4 regions of the Paenibacillus sp. W2I17 genome follow, and region 1 is predicted to be linked to each of the others. Evidence: riboswitches for the same ligand, from Rfam matches in the RefSeq annotation. Region 1 holds a riboswitch; each other region holds the start of a gene.

Region 1 (4,214 bases):
CGGTCTTCCATTCATTCTCCAGATCTGTGGCCAGGCGGACCATCAGATCCTTGGTTGTATCGTTGTTCAGGGGAATGACTTTGGAGGCTTCGGTTATGCAGGCATTCATGGCTGAATGCAGGTAACCAAGGACCGCCTCTTCGACCGGGATGTCGAGGTGGTGGTTAATCCAGGCGTGAACAGTGGAGAGGCAGCCAACCGAATCATATTTGGCAAAGATCTGTTCGAGCTGGCTGAATTCAATCCAGGGGTGCAGAGCGCGTGCGAGTCTGATCAATCGTTTACCCATGGTGGCAGCTTGTTCTCTGAGATCTCCAGGGGTTCGCTGAACATGGACGAGCTTGTCGATCAGAGCTATCCGCCATGTATCCTTGTGATCTGCTGCGGTATAGATACCTTTGATGGCCATACCTTCAAGACGAACGATGCTCGGATGCAACTGACAACGCATGAATGATTCGAGATCTTCAGCATTACGAATGGTACCCTCCCTGATATGGATATCCATGCCGAAGGAATGGGTGAACCCTCCAACCTGAATAGAGGAATCAAGCAGTTTGACATAATCGAGCAGCTTATTCCCACGGTTCACAATCATTCGCCTCCTGTGTTCGTTAAATGTCAATTAAAGTGACGTTTATATTCCTTTTTGTTTGAGAATCCGAATTATATGATAGTTATCATCCCATAAATGTCCGCTTTTTGTCAATAGTATCAGTGAAATTTAATGAATAGAATCTAAATCTAAATTATTGTGTTATTTTAAATAACGTGTAATGTCATATGAATGAATAGGTAAAGGAAGGACTATATATAAATGAATCAATAAGATCAGCTCAAGCCGGAAAAGAGGGGATCAAATCTAATGATATGCAGTTCATGGGTAAAGATGACGAGATTATGCGATTTTTGATGAAAATGCCTAGCTGAAAAAGAAGTATTAAAAAGCACTTTACTTTTAGTTCTGAACCCGGTATAATCAATTCTGTTGCCGATTATTTACGACATGCGGTCGTGGTGGAATGGCAGACACGCTATCTTGAGGGGGTAGTGGGCGTATGCCCGTGGAGGTTCGAGTCCTCTCGACCGCATCATATGAACGATTAAAAAGAAGCTTTCCATTAATGGAAAGCTTCTTTTTTGTCTTTTTCGAACAGTATGACATCAAAGTTGAGAAAAAAAGGCCATCCATTACCGGGGCAATGGTGCTCTACCTTCCGGCTACGGGTGGCCTGTGTATTATTTTTGCAGCAAATTCTTGATATCTTCTTCAATCTTGTCCGGTGTTGTTTTGGGAGCATAACGTTTAATGACCTGTCCGTTCTGATCCACGAGGAATTTGGTGAAATTCCATTTGATTGCTTTGGAGCCGAGCAGGCCAGGAGCTTCTGTGCTAAGGTGTTGGAAAAGAGGGTGAGCGCTTGAGCCGTTCACATCAATTTTCTCAAACATGGGGAAACTCACGCCATAATTCATCTGACAGAACTCGGCAATATCGTCGGAAGATCCTTTTTCCTGTGCAAACTGGTTGCTTGGGAAACCAAGAACTTCAAATGGAGCATCTTGAAACTTGTCTTGCAGTTCTTGTAGACCTTTGAATTGAGGGGTAAGGCCACATGAGCTTGCCGTATTCACAATCAGGAGCACTTTGTCACGGTAGTCGGACATTTCAACTTCTTGACCGCGAAGTGTATTCACTTTGTAATCGTAGACTGTCATCTAAATCGCCTCCATTTATTTACTCTTATATCTTCTATTATATTGGTTGCAATTAAATATTGCAAAACTAATATGGTGTTAAAAGCATCAAAACAGGCAAGTTGTGCAGAATACGTGAATGAATTGCGAAGTGATTTACGCCAGAGTGAGAATTAGATAGCCTTGAAGAGATAGATAGAGTATAACTTTGTTGTAAGCGTTATTATGGATAGGAATTGGCAAAAATCTGCCGATTCGGTGATCTGCGCGGACTTTACACCGACATGGCACGGGTGTATGATTCATAACGTAATTTCAATTTAAACTAAATTGTACCTGAAAAACGAAACAAACGATAATATCGCTCGATCTTATCCTTAAGATATACGAACGATGTTTTAATCGCTGAGTTTCCATTCATTGATGAGTGGAAAACGGGGGAACCAACGGAATGCGCTGTCCAGGACAGTGGCATTCATGGGGTGAATTTTCCGGTGACAGCCGGAAATAGGGCGACTCTCGCGCCCGAATCCGTCAGCTAACCTCGTAAGCGTTAAAGGGAGAGGCAACAAGCCGTACGCTGGTTCATGGTGTTTTCGCCATGGATTATTTAAGAAGCGTTCGGGAGGCCTTGGTCCCCCACGCTTCTTTTTTGTTGTCTTTTCACGCCAAGGGAGGAACGAATGATGGATACTGAGATGATCTTAGTGACTGCTCCAAATGAAGCAGGACGCAAATTTATTAAATTGCTGATGTACAAAAAAATGCCGTTTGCCGTTCTAACCAACAGTGCAGGGGAAGAGCGCAGACTCCGTAGAATCGGAGTAGAACATGTCATTCGCATGAACACGGCTGCAGCTCAAAAATGGTTTTTGCCGCAGGGCAGCGTAGGCAACGTGTTTATTTTCGAGAACAGCCTGAATCTGACCTGTCGTTATTTACAGATCTGCCGTTCATGGACATCGAAATCCCTGTGCGTGATTACGGAGCAGAGTCATCCTAAGGGCATCTATCGGGGCATGGGCGCAGACCGGATTGTATATTCGCTTAATGGGGAAGTTGGCTTTCTCCTCAATGGTTAATGCCATAGCTTGTGATTGCTCAGGTGTAAGGTGCCTGTTATAATTGAATGTATCGATAAACGGAAGTTTGAGGAGACTCATGCAAGATGGTGAGTCTTCTTTTTTATGGTTTTAGAGGTTGTTCAAGGAGGAATTGGCGTGCCGGATGTAGGTGGATTGAAATGGTTGTTTTTTGATGTTGGAGATACACTGGTAGATGAATGGGAGCCGGTTGATGATATTATCGGACAGTTCGTCCGTGAAGCTTGTGCTTTGGGGTATCCGGTGACAATTGAGGCGGTACGCGAACTGTTCGCGAACTGTTACCAGAAATATGAGCAATGGCCTATGAGAGTGGCGATTCGCACATTTGTTGAAGACGAGGGACACCAGAAACAGATTCAGGACAAGCTGAAATTTCAAAAAGATCTTGAACGTCCTTTTCCTTCAGCGGATTACGTTCTTCAGCAGTTGTCACGGCATTATCACATTGGCATTATTGCCAATCAGAGTCCTGGAACGGAAGAGAGACTGGAGAGTTACGGACTGCGGAAGTATGTTGATGTTCTGGCCTGCTCGGCTGAAGAAGGAGTGTCCAAGCCAGACCCTGAGTTATACGCTGTAGCCTTGAAGCAGGCCGGTTGTGAACCAGAGGAAGCCGTCATGATCGGCGATCGGATCGATAACGACATTATACCTGCTCGGAAGCTGGGCATGCGTACGATTCGAATTATGCAGGGTTACGGAAGATTCCAGCCAGAACTATCGGATGACAAACGTGCGGATTGGACTGTGGATTCATTGGATCAGCTCCTGCCGTTACTGATACCAAATCAGGATTAGATGATTGTTTATTGGATTTTGAGTTTTACTATAAAAGGAAACACCTTGCTGTATTGCAACAATAAAGGCTGATCAACTTGGGTATTGCATACCGGAGTTGATCAGCCTTTTTAGTATTTAGTCGATAAGAACGAGATTAGAATAACCGAATCGTCTGAATGATCAGATATACATTCAGCACAACGATAATCGCGGCAATGACCCATGAGATGATTTTGAGCCACAATTTGTTGGCGAATGCACCCATGCTTTTTTTATCACTCGTGAACATCACCAGGGGAATTACAGCAAAGGGCAATTGTAGCGACAGCACGACCTGGCTCAAAATGAGCAGTTCTTCTGTGCCGTGTTCTCCTGCAATGGCTGTCACAATTACCGCCGGGATGATGGCGATCAGACGTGTGACCAGTCTGCGCAGCCAAGCCGGAATTCGAATGTTCAGGAAACCTTCCATAACTATTTGCCCAGCGAGTGTACCTGTAAGGGTAGAGTTCTGACCTGATGCTAACAGCGCCACACCGAACAGAATACTTGCAACCGTAGTACCCAATAGAGGTGTCAGCAGATGGTAGGCATCTGCGATCTCGGCAACCTGCGTCATACCAGCACTGT
Region 2 (4,214 bases), 1.6 Mb from region 1:
TTATTGAATTTTACAAATTGGATTTTGAAAAAGAAGATAGTCGTTATTTCGACATGAAGGGAGATACAGACATGATGCTGTTCGACACACATACACATCTGGATGCACCACAATTCGACGAGGACCGCGAGGACACGATTCAGCGTGCTGTGGATGCAGGAGTTGGTCGCATGATCAACATTGGCTTTAACCGGGAGACAATTCCAACCACAATGAAACTCGCTGAAACATATGACTTTATATATGCAGCTGTAGGGTGGCATCCCGTAGATGCGATCACAATGCAGGAGGGCGATTTGGAGTGGATTGCATCTTTATGCAAGCATGAAAAAGTGGTTGCGATCGGTGAGATTGGATTGGATTATCACTGGGATACTTCACCAAAAGAGATACAGCATCGCGTATTACGACAACAAATTGCTTTGGCGCGTGAAGTGAACATGCCAATTGTCATCCATAATCGGGATGCACATGAGGATATCATAAGAATTTTGCGTGAAGAGAAGGCGGGAGAAGTTGGTGGTGTGATGCACTCGTTCTCGGGCAGTTGGGAAACAGCAAAAAGTTGTCTCGATATGGGTTTCCATCTCTCCTTCGGAGGACCGATCACATTCAAAAATGCAAAGCAGCCCAAAGAGGTGCTGGAGAAGGTTCCTATGGACCGGTTTTTCATTGAAACAGATGCTCCATATTTGACACCTCACCCTTATCGTGGGAAGCGAAATGAGACAGCGCATGTACGTCTGGTTGCAGAGGCAGCTGCGGAAATTAAAGGCATTTCGGTGGAGGAAATTGCTGCAATAACAACCAAAAATGCCATGGAACGATTTGGAATTCGGTAAAAAAACGAGCAAATGAGGTGAAAAAGGCAGGTAAGCGGAGGTAATTTGCCCTTTGATCCAAATAAATCAAGAATATTACAATATTTTAACCAAATATTCAGAAAAACGTACTTGATCAACGCTTTACAACATGCATCAAAACAGGATATCATCTTTTCAGTGAATTGTTGTGCGGAAAATTGGACAGATGTTCGGGGGATGAACAAAGGGACACTTTCCGATGAAACAACATTACTTTCATGAATCAGTCTCGCTGAGTCTCCGTTATCGGAGAGCGGGGGAACCAATAGGGCTTAAACATCGGTGTATTTGGCCGATGCGCAACGTTCGCTGACCCAAAAGCAGCGAAGGGAACTGCGAAGCCATATTTGATTTCTTCTTTGGGTCTCGGGGTGAATTCAAGGGCGTCCGCCATGAGCGGGTGACCCAAGATAGGGCGGCTCTCTTTCGCCCGAACCCGACAGCTAACCTCGCAAGCGGAAAAAGAGAGGCAACCTCGTGCATGAATTTCCGATATTCAAAGTCATTCGGAAGCCACGAAAGAGTTCCTCTTACACTCTTTCTTTGGCTTTTTTGTTTTTGAATAAAAGAAATATTGTCATCATACGGTAGGTATTCAGGAGGATGACATCATGTTGCGAAGATTGATTCATGGTGCAGAACCGGATTATGTTGGTCCGATCTGTGTTCTGTAGAAAATTTGGTATAGTCACGTCAAAGACATCATGCATTACTTTAGACGGCGAGGCTATGAAGGAGGACGGAGAAGTGGGCACATTCCAACCAGAAGAGACCCATGAGTCACGATCATCCAGTAAGTCTTTCGCGTTGCGGTGGAAGCATGAGAACATGCGTCAAATGGCATTGATCGCGATTTTCTCAATTGCGCTTACAATCATGATCTTGTTAGTCGTTTACGGTCAGGCCGGGAAACAAATTTCACTGGTTATTGATGGCAAAGCTCAGGTGGTAGAGACTCGTACAGGAATGCTTCAGGAAATGCTGGAGGAGCAGTCGATCACAGTCAGCCCTCACGATAAGGTATCCATGTCCATGAATGGGGCGATTACAGATGGAGACCGAATCGTTATTGAGCGGGCCGTTCCAGTTAACATTACGGCAGACGGAGACACCAAGACTCTGTATACAACCGATTCATCGGTAGAAGATGCAATCCAAAAATCAGGTATTCAAGTTGAAAGTAATGATAAAGTGTATCCGGCGCTTGGAACTGCGATCAAAGCGGAGATGAAGATCCGTGTAGTGCGCGTAACAAAGCGTACAGTGGATGTAGAGCAACCGATCGCTTACAAAGTCATTAAAACGGCTGACCCTAGCTTGTACAAAGGGGATAACCGTGTCGTTGTGAACGGCAAAGAAGGCACAATTGTACAGCATATCGAAAAGGTATTTCAGGATGGAGAATTGGTCTCCAAAAAAATGGTCGGCAAATCTGTCGCGAATAATCGTGTAGATAAAGTGATCGCTGTCGGCACCAAAGCAAAACCGGTCGTGAAGGAACCTGAGATTCAGACCGTATCGGCTCAAACGTCAACAACCAAAAAGGCTACAACAACGAACTCGAAGAAAACATCTGCCTCGGGCAGCAAAGTAATTACCGTATCCGGAACTTCTTTTAAATACTCCAAAGTACTTAAAAATGTATCCATGACTGCCTACTCTTCCGAAGAGCCTGGCATTGGAACTAAAACAGCTTCCGGTACTCGTGTAACGGAAGGACGCACCATTGCGGTTGATCCCAAAGTCATTCCAATTGGCTGGTGGGTATATATCGAAGGTCTGGGATTCCGTCGTGCGGAAGATACAGGCGGTGCCATTAAAGGCAACAAAATTGATGTGTATTATGACAGTGTGAAGCATGCCCTGAATTTTGGACGTAAGAAAGGCAAGACGGTCTACGTGATCGGTCCGGTGAAGCCGGAAGCGAACTAAAATCGTTTTACTTTGAAATGGGAATGCTATAAAATAGTTGCATGAATGATTCATGCGGAATATGCGGCGGAGGAGTCTGAATTCAGTCTCCCCCGCCGTTTGGCAGAGAAGAGGATATTCCTCTTCTTTTTGCGTTAGAAAGGAAGAAATGGAACATGATAAAAGAAGTCATTGTGGTGGAAGGCCGTGACGATACGGTAGCTATCCGTCGGGCCGTGGAAGCCGATACCATAGAAACAGGTGGATCAGCCATCAACCAACGCATTCTGAAGCGGATTGCGCTTGCTCAGGAGAGACGGGGAGTCATTGTACTGACAGATCCGGATCATGCTGGCGAACGCATTCGAAAAATTATTGCGAACAAGGTGCCTGGCTGCAAACATGCCTTCATTCCGGAAGCCGATGCAACGCGCAAAGGGGACATTGGGGTGGAGAATGCCTCACCAGAGGCGATCCGTCATGCTCTGGCGCGCGTACATACTTCATACGAAGGTGCTCCGAGCCTGATCGATTGGGAGGACCTGATCGCAGCAGGACTTATTGTGCATCCGCAGGCTGCTGCACGTCGCATGGAGATGGGCAATCTGCTGGGCATCGGATATTGTAACGGTAAGCAGTTCCACAAACGTCTCAGTGTATTTCAGATTACACGGGAAGAGTTCTCTACAGCATTAGCGCAAATTGAACGTGAAGGATTGTGAGCATATGAAGGACATGGAAGAGACGATTGAAATTGCAACGCCCAAGCGTACGAAAGAGATTATTCAAAGACACGGATTCTCATTTAAGAAAAGTCTGGGTCAGAACTTTCTGATCGATCAAAATATACTGAACAAAATCGTTAATGCAGCCGATTTGGACGAGTCCAAGGGCGCGTTAGAGATCGGGCCGGGTATTGGGGCCCTTACGGAGCGACTGGCTCGGGTAGCCGGCCCTGTCACAGCCGTAGAGATTGATCAGCGCTTGATCCCAATTCTGGGAGAAGTGATGCAGCCTTATTCGAATGTACGTGTTCATCATGGGGATGTGCTGAAGCTTGATCTGGCTGAGTTGTTTAATACGGATTTTGCATCCGTGGACAAAGTCAGTGTCGTGGCTAACCTGCCTTATTATGTAACGACTCCAATCATGATGAAACTGCTTGAAGAGAAACTGCCGGTAGACAGCATTGTTGTCATGATCCAAAAAGAAGTGGCTGAACGCATGGCTGCTGCACCGGGATCAAAAGACTACGGCAGTCTAAGCATCGCAGTTCAGTACTACAGTATGCCGGAGCTTGTGTGTATTGTGCCGCCTACAGTCTTCATTCCGCAACCTAATGTGGAATCAGCTGTCATTAAGCTGAAAGTGCGTGAGAAACCACCAGTGGAGATTCCGGATGAAGCACACTACTTCGAAGTGGTACAGGCTTCTTTTGCC
Region 3 (4,214 bases), 1.5 Mb from region 1:
CATCCGTGACGATCGCAAAAAAAGGCAGTGACTACAGCGCCGTTCCTGTTCGCATTGCTTTTGAAGACGGCCATATCCTCACCAAGCAATGGAATGGCAAAGAAGATCGCATCACGTATAAATTAACTCACACATCCCCCGTATCCTGGGCCATGACCGATCCTCTGTACTCGATCGTGCTGGAGAACCACCATATGAACAATTTCCTGAAATCCGGACTGGATGAGCGGGCGAAGTCCCGCTGGAGCATGAGTGTAACCAAACTAATAGAAGCCATATTCGGAGGTCTGTCATGGTGAGGTGGAAACGGTGAAAGCGAAAATACGTGAAGGCTGGTTTCTCGTCCGTCAGCATATGTTCATTGCCGCACTCTTATTTCTTTATCAACTCATTTGGGGATATTTCTTCTATCGAATGGTACAATCGGCGGTTATCCCACTACTCCTTCGCTATCCAGATGCTGATGCCGGTGAGCTGAGTACACTTTTGTTCAAAATGGAAAGTCAACTTAACCTGTCTACCCATCCGGAGGTTCATCGTTATCTTTGGATTCTCGGGGGCATGCTGCTGGTTCGCATGTTGATCAGCCCCCTCATTCAGGCAGGACTGCTCTACTCACTTCAGCACTTTAATTCTACAGAAGAGCGCATCCCCTTCGTCCGCGGAATCAAAAATCTGTGGAAACCGATGCTGCTGCTCCACACCATACGTACTTTATTGATACTTCTGCCCGCCTACTGGCTCATACCGAAGCTCTATTCGATTCTCATGGACGGATTTCATTCCCTTCAATTACTTTTGCCTGGTATACCTTATGTTGCTGCCTGGATTGTATATGGTTGGATCATCCACCATGCCATACTCTACATGCAGTTTGGTGTGTCGGCACCAGAAGGAGAAGGCGGGGCTCACGGTACCCTCAAAGCACTCTGGATTGCACTGCGTCATCTCAGCGCTGTAATCGGCATTGCGCTCCTGCTGGGCGGAGTAAACCTGCTCGTCTTTGGGGCATTCACTTCAGCCTCATGGTTATTAACGGGACTTACCGGACTTATACTACAACAGACGTATCCACTTGCCAGATGTCTATTAAGTCTGTGGAAAATATGCAGCCATTTCCGATTATGGCAGTCCAAAATATCCAAAGGTGAGAGCAGATAGTTTAAAAATTGTTACCATCGCATGTTAAACTCAAGGCCTAATATGTACTTATAAATAGGCAAACCTCAACCTTTCCCCATCAAAGGTCGAGGTTTTTTTTGCTAAATTTGTTGCTAAACGTTGCCAAAGCCGTACTCCTCTGTTACAATAATCGCAGTGAGTTTTTAGTAACAACTTTGTAATCTTTACATTCATATTTGTAACTACTTAAAATTAAATCGTCATTTCTTGATTTCGCAGGTGCATAACTAGCATAGCCAAATTCCTGGCACCTGGGAAGCGGGGGAACCAGTTATGGGTGAATTGATCTTGCTACAGAGGGATCATAGGGGACCTTCAACCGAATCCTTAAGCTAACCTCGCAGGCGTTGGAAGGGGAATATCTCTTGTTCAAGAAGAAATTAACCGCAGCTGTACTTAGCATCACATTCGCTTTATCGCTTGGTGCAGGTAGCGCATTCGCAGATTCAAAGATGGACACAGTAATTGATTCAGCAATGGGAACTACATACAAAAGTGGGGGAACAACGCTTAACGGCTTTGACTGCTCCGGATTTACACGGTATGTATTCGACAAGTTGGGTATTGATTTGGCACGCCAATCCAGTTCCCAATTCGACATGGGCGATTCCGTATCCCGCATGGAGATGAGAGCTGGCGATCTGGTGTTCTTTAATACAACAGGTAAAGGCGTATCTCATGTAGGAATCTTTGTAGGGGATGGAAAGTTCGCACACTCCTCTTCTTCCAAAGGCGTTACGATCAGTGCATTGAGTGAAAACTATTGGGCCAATCGTTATGTTGGCGCGAAACGGATTATGAGCACGGACGCATATGAATCACTGGCCCTTGACTAGGGACAAGCTGAGCAACATGATGCTGTAACCATTAAACATACTGGAACGAAGCAAGAAGCATAACAGAACCGCCCGGTACATTCTCCGCAGGAATGTATCCGGCGGTTTTTTTGTGCTTCAATCCTTATTCATGTTGCAAGTTATACTCGGGGCATATCCTGCGACATCAAACAGGTTCATTTTGCGTTCGTTCGTCCGTGCCCTTATGATGTTTTTACCCATCCCGTTATAATATAAACGGAATTACCGGAACTTTTGTTTCATTTTTTTCTCGGGAAGGAAGACTTGCTAAATGAACATCTCTTTTGTAGAGTGGACAAAGAGTTCTGTTTCAAGGAAAGGAGCATGCAGGTGTATGAAGGAAACCCCTGTGACGTTTCACGTTGTACCTATGCGAGAAGAACATGCGGAGCTTATCTGCAGTTGGCAGTATGACCCGCCTTACAATATCTACAGCTGGCTCCCCTGGGAGCAGATGAAAGCTCTGGAAGTGGAATTCGGAGATGCACAGCTGCGGCAGGAGCAATATGCGATCGTCCTGGATCAGAACGATCGTATATGTGGGTTTGCTCAATACTTCCCACTTCAAGGGGTAACCCGGATTGGCCTTGGCATGCATCCAGAGCTGTGTGGTCAGGGTCAAGGGATAGCTTTTGTCACTGCCATTGTACAGGAAGCCATTCGCCGAAATCCCACAAATGAGATTGATCTGGAAGTACTCACTTGGAATGCTCGTGCCATTCAAGTCTATCTGAAGAGTGGATTTGTCACCCAGGATACATACGAACGACAGACCCCAAGCGGCTTGAAGCCCTTTCACTGTATGGTTTATGAAGGGCCTCGCGGTTAGAATCCATTGCAAAACAACCAAATTTGCCCCTTGTTATGTGATTAGTTCAAAAAATTCCCACAAAATGCTATGATGTCAGTACAGGTTCCGTTATAATGATATGGATAGTTTCAGGTTAGATGATCTTTCATTCTGGAGGGGACATAAGGGATGCACAAATGGATCATGAGCGGAGTATTTTTTGCAGCATGCGCTTTAGCTATTGTTTTAATGTTTACGCTTCCAGGGAAAGAGGAAGTGGCTGAAGAAGCCAAACCAACCATGCCGGAAGTAACATTGGATGCCGGACAGGCTGAGGCACTGGTCAAAGCCAATTGTATCTCCTGTCACGGGGATCAGCTTCAAGGTGGCGTAGGACCTGCTCTGGCAAATATCGGTAGCCAAGATGATCTGGAGAAGATCTATTCTACGATTGTCAAAGGTAAAGGTGGTATGCCTTCCTTCAAGGGCAAACTGCAGGACGAAGAGATTGCAAATATCGCCATGTGGCTGTCAGAGAAGAAATAATCTCTGCACACGCATAACAAAGAGGCGCTTAATCCCCTTTTGGGAGAATAAGAGCCTCTTTGTTATATCAATTATTAAGCCTCTGGCGCATTCTCGGCCAGAAAGGCCTCAACTTCACGTGCGGACGGCATCCCGGACTGGGCGCCGAGCTTCGTCACGGATAACGCGGCCGCACCCATGGCGAAGCCTACGGCCGCGTCCAAAGTCTCACCGCGCGCGAGGGCTACTGCCAGCGCGCCGTTGAAGCAATCGCCAGCGCCGGTTGTATCGACGGCGCTTACGGCGTAGCCGGGCGCACGGCACGCGCCGGCACGCTCTGCTTGTACGCGGCCACCAGGCGCCGCCGCGTAAACAGCCCCCTCGGGGCCGAGCGTCGTGACGACAGCGGCCCCGAGGGATGCGGCGAGCTCTGCGACCGCCGCATCCAGGTCTTCCGGCCGGAGATGATCCCGGCCGGTAAGCACGGCAAGCTCACTGCGGTTCGGCGTGACAACGTCGACGCACCGCAGGAGCTCCTGGGGCAGACCCGGCACCGCGGGAGCCGGGTTGAGCACCACCAGTGCGCTGCCTTCAGCCGCCAGTTGGGCGGCGCGGGTAACCGCTGGCAGCGGGATCTCCAGCTGCAGCAGCACCGCTGCGGCTGCAGTCAGGCTTTTTACCGTATCCGCCTCTTCCAGCATCTCAGGCACCACTTGCCCATTCGCACCAGGAATAACGATAATCCGGTTGTCTCCCCGAGAGAGCCAGATGGAAGCCGTCCCTGTAACCGTGTCTTCCAATATGCGAACCTGCGAGGCATCTGCACCACTTTCCGTCAGACTGTGCAGCAGACGTTCACC
Region 4 (4,214 bases), 690 kb from region 1:
GGCAACAGAACAATTTTTTAATGATAAGCTGGCGGAATCGAAAGTTCATTTTGAACGTGCCCTGGATTGTAAACATACGGAATTCGATGACCTTTATCCCTATATGATTGAACATCCTCAATTTTTCTGGTACAAACGCTATGTTGCCTGGTCAGAATTACTGACGATTGTAGGCTTGTGCGAAGAGTTGTCCTTCTCTTGGAAAGAACAATTTACACCGCATCAAGTGGAGTACCTTGAAGAACGTGTGATGTCCGCCAAAGTGCTTGATTTTTGGTTCGAGAAGAACGACAGCAAAGAGCACGCGCAGCGGTAACTTTCAGTCGGGACATAATTTCGAATGACATGACAGTCCAATACAGTCACGTGAGACCTAAATGACATTTCATTTAGGTCTCTTTTTGTAAATAAATTTGGAATATAGGAGCCATGAAGATGATCAGTGATACAGAACTGGACGCCCTGCGTCTGTCAGGTGAGAAAGTAAGAGTAGTACGGGACGAGCTGGAATCTAACGATGTAACCGGGATTGTTGTTGCCTGGGATGGCGAGCAGGTACTTATCCGTCGTCAGAATCGACGTGTCGTTAAGCTGGATCGAGGTTACCGATATCAGCTGTTCAGCGAGCCGCGCCAGAGTCCACTTAGTGAGTAACAGCTTATAATTATGGCAGAGCCATGAGCGTTAAATGTTTGGAATTACCATGATTTCTTGGCATAATTGACTCACTCGGGAGAGAAGATAGGTACAGTGAGGAAGATCTGTAACTATAGCCGAGAGGGTGTGCTACAAGCCATGACATTGATGAATGATAAAGTTCATGCCTACAAGGATCAGATTGGAGCATTAAGCGATGTGCTGCCAGGTGTGGTTAAGTCGTATCATGAGTTTACCGGAGAATGCTTCCAACCTGGCGTGATTGATGCGAAGACAAAACAGCTAATTGCACTCGGCATTGGATTATTCGCCAACAATGAGGTATGTACCTTCTACCATGTAGAAGAAGCCCGTGCCAAGGGAGCAACAGATCAGGAGATTATGGAGACCGTTGCGGTGGCCGGAGCTGTTGGAGGAGGACATGCCCTGTCTCAGGGTGCGATGCGAGTGCAGAAGGCGCTGCATTAATGAAAAAACATGGTCATACTCTGTTTAGTACAGGAGTAATGACCATGTTTTTTTAAAGTTCATCTTTACTTGTTTTACTGTTCAGTTTTTTATTGTATTTGTCCACGTCCGCAAATTTTTCCATTATGGAATAGCGTGCCTTATATTTAATCGATGATGATTTAGTCCAATATTCAATCGTTGATCGGTCACTGGTCCAATTATATATAAAACTGTTATTGTAGCTTTCAAGCTCTGGTTTACCATATTTATTCGTAAGTTCTTCCAAAATTTCATCAGAATCCTGATTAGTCAAAGTGCCGAAATCGTAACTTGCTTCAATCATTAAAAAGTCATCTAATGGATATGCATCTGCTGCATTTTCCATTTCTTCAAGGCGCTGGTCCATTATTTTGTATATCTCTTCTTTCCTTGTTTCTGTGGTATTGGGGTTATTTAATTCCTCTGATAATTCACTTCCTTCTTCCATCATTTCCAGAATGCCATCATTGTCTAATAAATCAGTGAATACGTATTTAGCATCTGCTTTCTTACCCAAGACTACAAGATTGGAATACTCGATACTTTTCTCATGGTCATTATGTACGTCCTCTTCATAGCCCAAGTTACCGTTCTTTTCTTCGGCTGAAATGACTTTGTCGATCTTGGTACCCCATGAAACATCTCTAAAATCTTTTTCGTTCTCACTACTGCATCCTAAACTACCTATTACTAAAATAGCAAAACTTAAAACAAACATTAACTTTTTCAATTGTTCTCCTCATCTCCTTTTATTTCCTAAAACATTTTACATTGTTTAAGAAAGCAGTTAAAGACAAAAAATGGTTAAACAAAAAAGGCATCCGGTTAATAACCGATGCCTTTTTGTATGTGAATTACATTTTACCTAACATTTTATCATACATAAACTGTCCAGTTACCCGACGTGCTGTTACATAGCGGTCATTGAAGTATGGATTCGATAACTTCGTGATGCTTACGCCTTTACTGCTGGAGGCGTGAGCGAATTGTCCACCGCCGATATATACACCTGTATGTGAAATGCCTTTGCCTGTTGTATTAAAGAACACCAGATCACCTGTCCGAACATTGCTCTTGGATACCGGAGTACCTGCTTTGGCTTGCTGCTGAGAAGTACGTGGCAATTCAATACTGTATTTGTTGAAAAGATATCTCATAAAACCAGAACAGTCGAAGCCGGCTACAGTTGTGCCACCCCATTTGTAAGGAATACCTGTCATGTTGTTCACTACGGAGTTGATACTGCTTGCCTCTGTGCTTGTTGCCCCGGATGTAAATAATACAGCTGCTCCAAAAATGGAGATAATCAGTTTTTTCAAAATCAATGTTCTCCCTTCGATGCCTACGGAGTTAGCTAAGGGTTCGGTAGAAGGTTCCCTATATTTCCTATGTATAAGAATAATTCACCCAAATTGGTTCCCCCGTTTTCAAACATGAAACTCGGCAATGAATAATTAAGTTTTTGTAACTATTTGAAACTATATTGCATAAATGCGTAATTGTCAAACCCATTTAAAACCCTTCGTAATACCTCAATGTTAGCGGAATTAAGGTTTTTATATGAAAGAAGGGATCAAGTTTGGGTATCATTCATGACAAAAACGTCATTATTGATTCGTTTAAGACGAATTTGGATAAATAAATAGGTTTGTCATGAGTTAAAAGAACTATCCCGTTATGTAGAATTGGAGAGATTATATTCATTAAGTTGCATATATTGACAAAAATCGATTTTTTGCATATTATCTGATTATCCAATCCACATATTGGATTAAAATTGATTTTATTATGCGATAAATACAAATAAAGGAGGTTTATAGACGCGTATCATAGGTAAAGTAGAAGTGGAAGATTTATAAAAACGAGCATAGGAGAGTGTTACAATTGAAAGCGAAGAAAATAATTACTTTTGTCCTGGCATGTACGATGGTGTTTTCAGCAGTTGGAATGGCAGTTCTTCCTGTAGGGACGGTATCTGCTGCGGATGCATCGGGTACGACAGCGAGTATTTCTGATATTTTGAAGAACCAGCTGCCGGATGGAGGTTGGAGAAAAGATTATAAACAGACAAGTGGAGAGTGGGCGAAGTCCACGATTGACAACAAGGCTACATACTCAGAAATTAGAAGATTGGCGAAGGAATTTAAAAAGACGAATGATCCGCGTTACTCCACAGCTGCAATCAAAGGAATTAACTTTTTGATCAACATGCAGTATTCAAACGGCGGATGGCCACAAGTTTACCAAAGCTCTGGATATCACAAGCATATCACTTACAATGATGATGCCATGATTAATGTAATGATCATGCTGGATGAAGTAGCGGCACGCAAAGGTGATTTCTCGTTTATCGACAGCACACTTGCTAACCGCAGTAAAAATTCAGTTGCCAAAGGTGTGGAGGCGATTCTAAATACACAAGTCGTTTCAGGTGGTAAGCTGACAGCATGGGGACAACAACATGATTCCAGTTCCCTTAAACCAGCGAGCGCAAGAATCTACGAAGTGCCATCGCTGACAGCTGGAGAGAGTGTAACGATTGTTAAATTTCTGAAAACCAGACCTGCTAACGCTAAAATTACTGCATCCATTAAAGGAGCGGAGGCTTGGTTTAACAAGGTGAAAATTACGGGTTACAAATATGAAAGAGCTAATGGAGATAGTAAAATTATCGCTGATTCCAAAGCTGCACCAATTTGGGCACGCTTCTATGAGATAGGAACGGATAAACCAATCTTTATTGGTCGTGACGGGGTAGTAAAATACAAATTAAGTGATATTGATAAAGAAAGAAGAGGCGGTTACGCATGGTATGGCAACTGGCCTTCCAAGCTATAATTTGAAGTATGCTTCCATTATAATAAACCAAACTATTAGCAGCAGTTAAAGGTAAAGCCCGAATCGACATGGACGTCTGGTTCGGGCTTTATTGTTATTATTTTCAGTGTTGACATGATAGATTCCGCATGATATATTATTTCTTGTCGCCGATATTGATGACGGAGATACAATATGCGGTCGTGGCGGAATTGGCAGACGCGCACGGTTCAGGTCCGTGTGGGCTAACC

Evidence for each region. A riboswitch is a leader RNA that binds a small molecule or an ion and turns the genes downstream of it on or off. The one in region 1 is predicted to bind cyclic di-AMP.
Region 2: it holds a riboswitch for cyclic di-AMP, as region 1 does, so the genes downstream of both, QF041_RS20555 (resuscitation-promoting factor) here and QF041_RS13380 (HAD family hydrolase) in region 1, are expected to answer to the same signal.
Region 3: it holds a riboswitch for cyclic di-AMP, as region 1 does, so the genes downstream of both, QF041_RS20175 (C40 family peptidase) here and QF041_RS13380 (HAD family hydrolase) in region 1, are expected to answer to the same signal.
Region 4: it holds a riboswitch for cyclic di-AMP, as region 1 does, so the genes downstream of both, QF041_RS10050 (C40 family peptidase) here and QF041_RS13380 (HAD family hydrolase) in region 1, are expected to answer to the same signal.

What each region holds. Positions count from the first base shown of each region.
Region 1 is NZ_JAUSXM010000001.1:2,998,796-3,003,009, reverse strand. It holds gene QF041_RS13395 (urease accessory protein UreF) at 1-592, opposite strand, end outside; tRNA gene QF041_RS13390 (tRNA-Leu) at 1,009-1,091, shown strand; gene QF041_RS13385 (glutathione peroxidase) at 1,240-1,719, opposite strand; cyclic di-AMP (ydaO/yuaA leader) riboswitch at 2,092-2,266, shown strand; gene QF041_RS13380 (HAD family hydrolase) at 2,382-2,780, shown strand; gene QF041_RS13375 (HAD family hydrolase) at 2,919-3,602, shown strand; gene QF041_RS13370 (Nramp family divalent metal transporter) at 3,739-4,214, opposite strand, start outside.
Region 2 is NZ_JAUSXM010000001.1:4,569,250-4,573,463, reverse strand. It holds gene QF041_RS20560 (TatD family hydrolase) at 72-842, shown strand; cyclic di-AMP (ydaO/yuaA leader) riboswitch at 1,084-1,337, shown strand; gene QF041_RS20555 (resuscitation-promoting factor) at 1,611-2,795, shown strand; gene rnmV (ribonuclease M5) at 2,951-3,496, shown strand; gene rsmA (16S rRNA (adenine(1518)-N(6)/adenine(1519)-N(6))-dimethyltransferase RsmA) at 3,501-4,214, shown strand, end outside.
Region 3 is NZ_JAUSXM010000001.1:4,493,712-4,497,925, forward strand. It holds gene QF041_RS20165 (M1 family metallopeptidase) at 1-299, shown strand, start outside; gene QF041_RS20170 (hypothetical protein) at 310-1,161, shown strand; cyclic di-AMP (ydaO/yuaA leader) riboswitch at 1,407-1,544, shown strand; gene QF041_RS20175 (C40 family peptidase) at 1,548-2,018, shown strand; gene QF041_RS20180 (GNAT family N-acetyltransferase) at 2,374-2,868, shown strand; gene QF041_RS20185 (c-type cytochrome) at 3,019-3,375, shown strand; gene rbsK (ribokinase) at 3,450-4,214, opposite strand, start outside.
Region 4 is NZ_JAUSXM010000001.1:2,313,556-2,317,769, reverse strand. It holds gene QF041_RS10070 (hypothetical protein) at 1-316, shown strand, start outside; gene QF041_RS10065 (hypothetical protein) at 436-654, shown strand; gene QF041_RS10060 (carboxymuconolactone decarboxylase family protein) at 796-1,125, shown strand; gene QF041_RS10055 (hypothetical protein) at 1,178-1,876, opposite strand; gene QF041_RS10050 (C40 family peptidase) at 2,001-2,465, opposite strand; cyclic di-AMP (ydaO/yuaA leader) riboswitch at 2,471-2,602, opposite strand; gene pelA (pectate lyase) at 3,031-3,984, shown strand; tRNA gene QF041_RS10040 (tRNA-Leu) at 4,161-4,214, shown strand, end outside.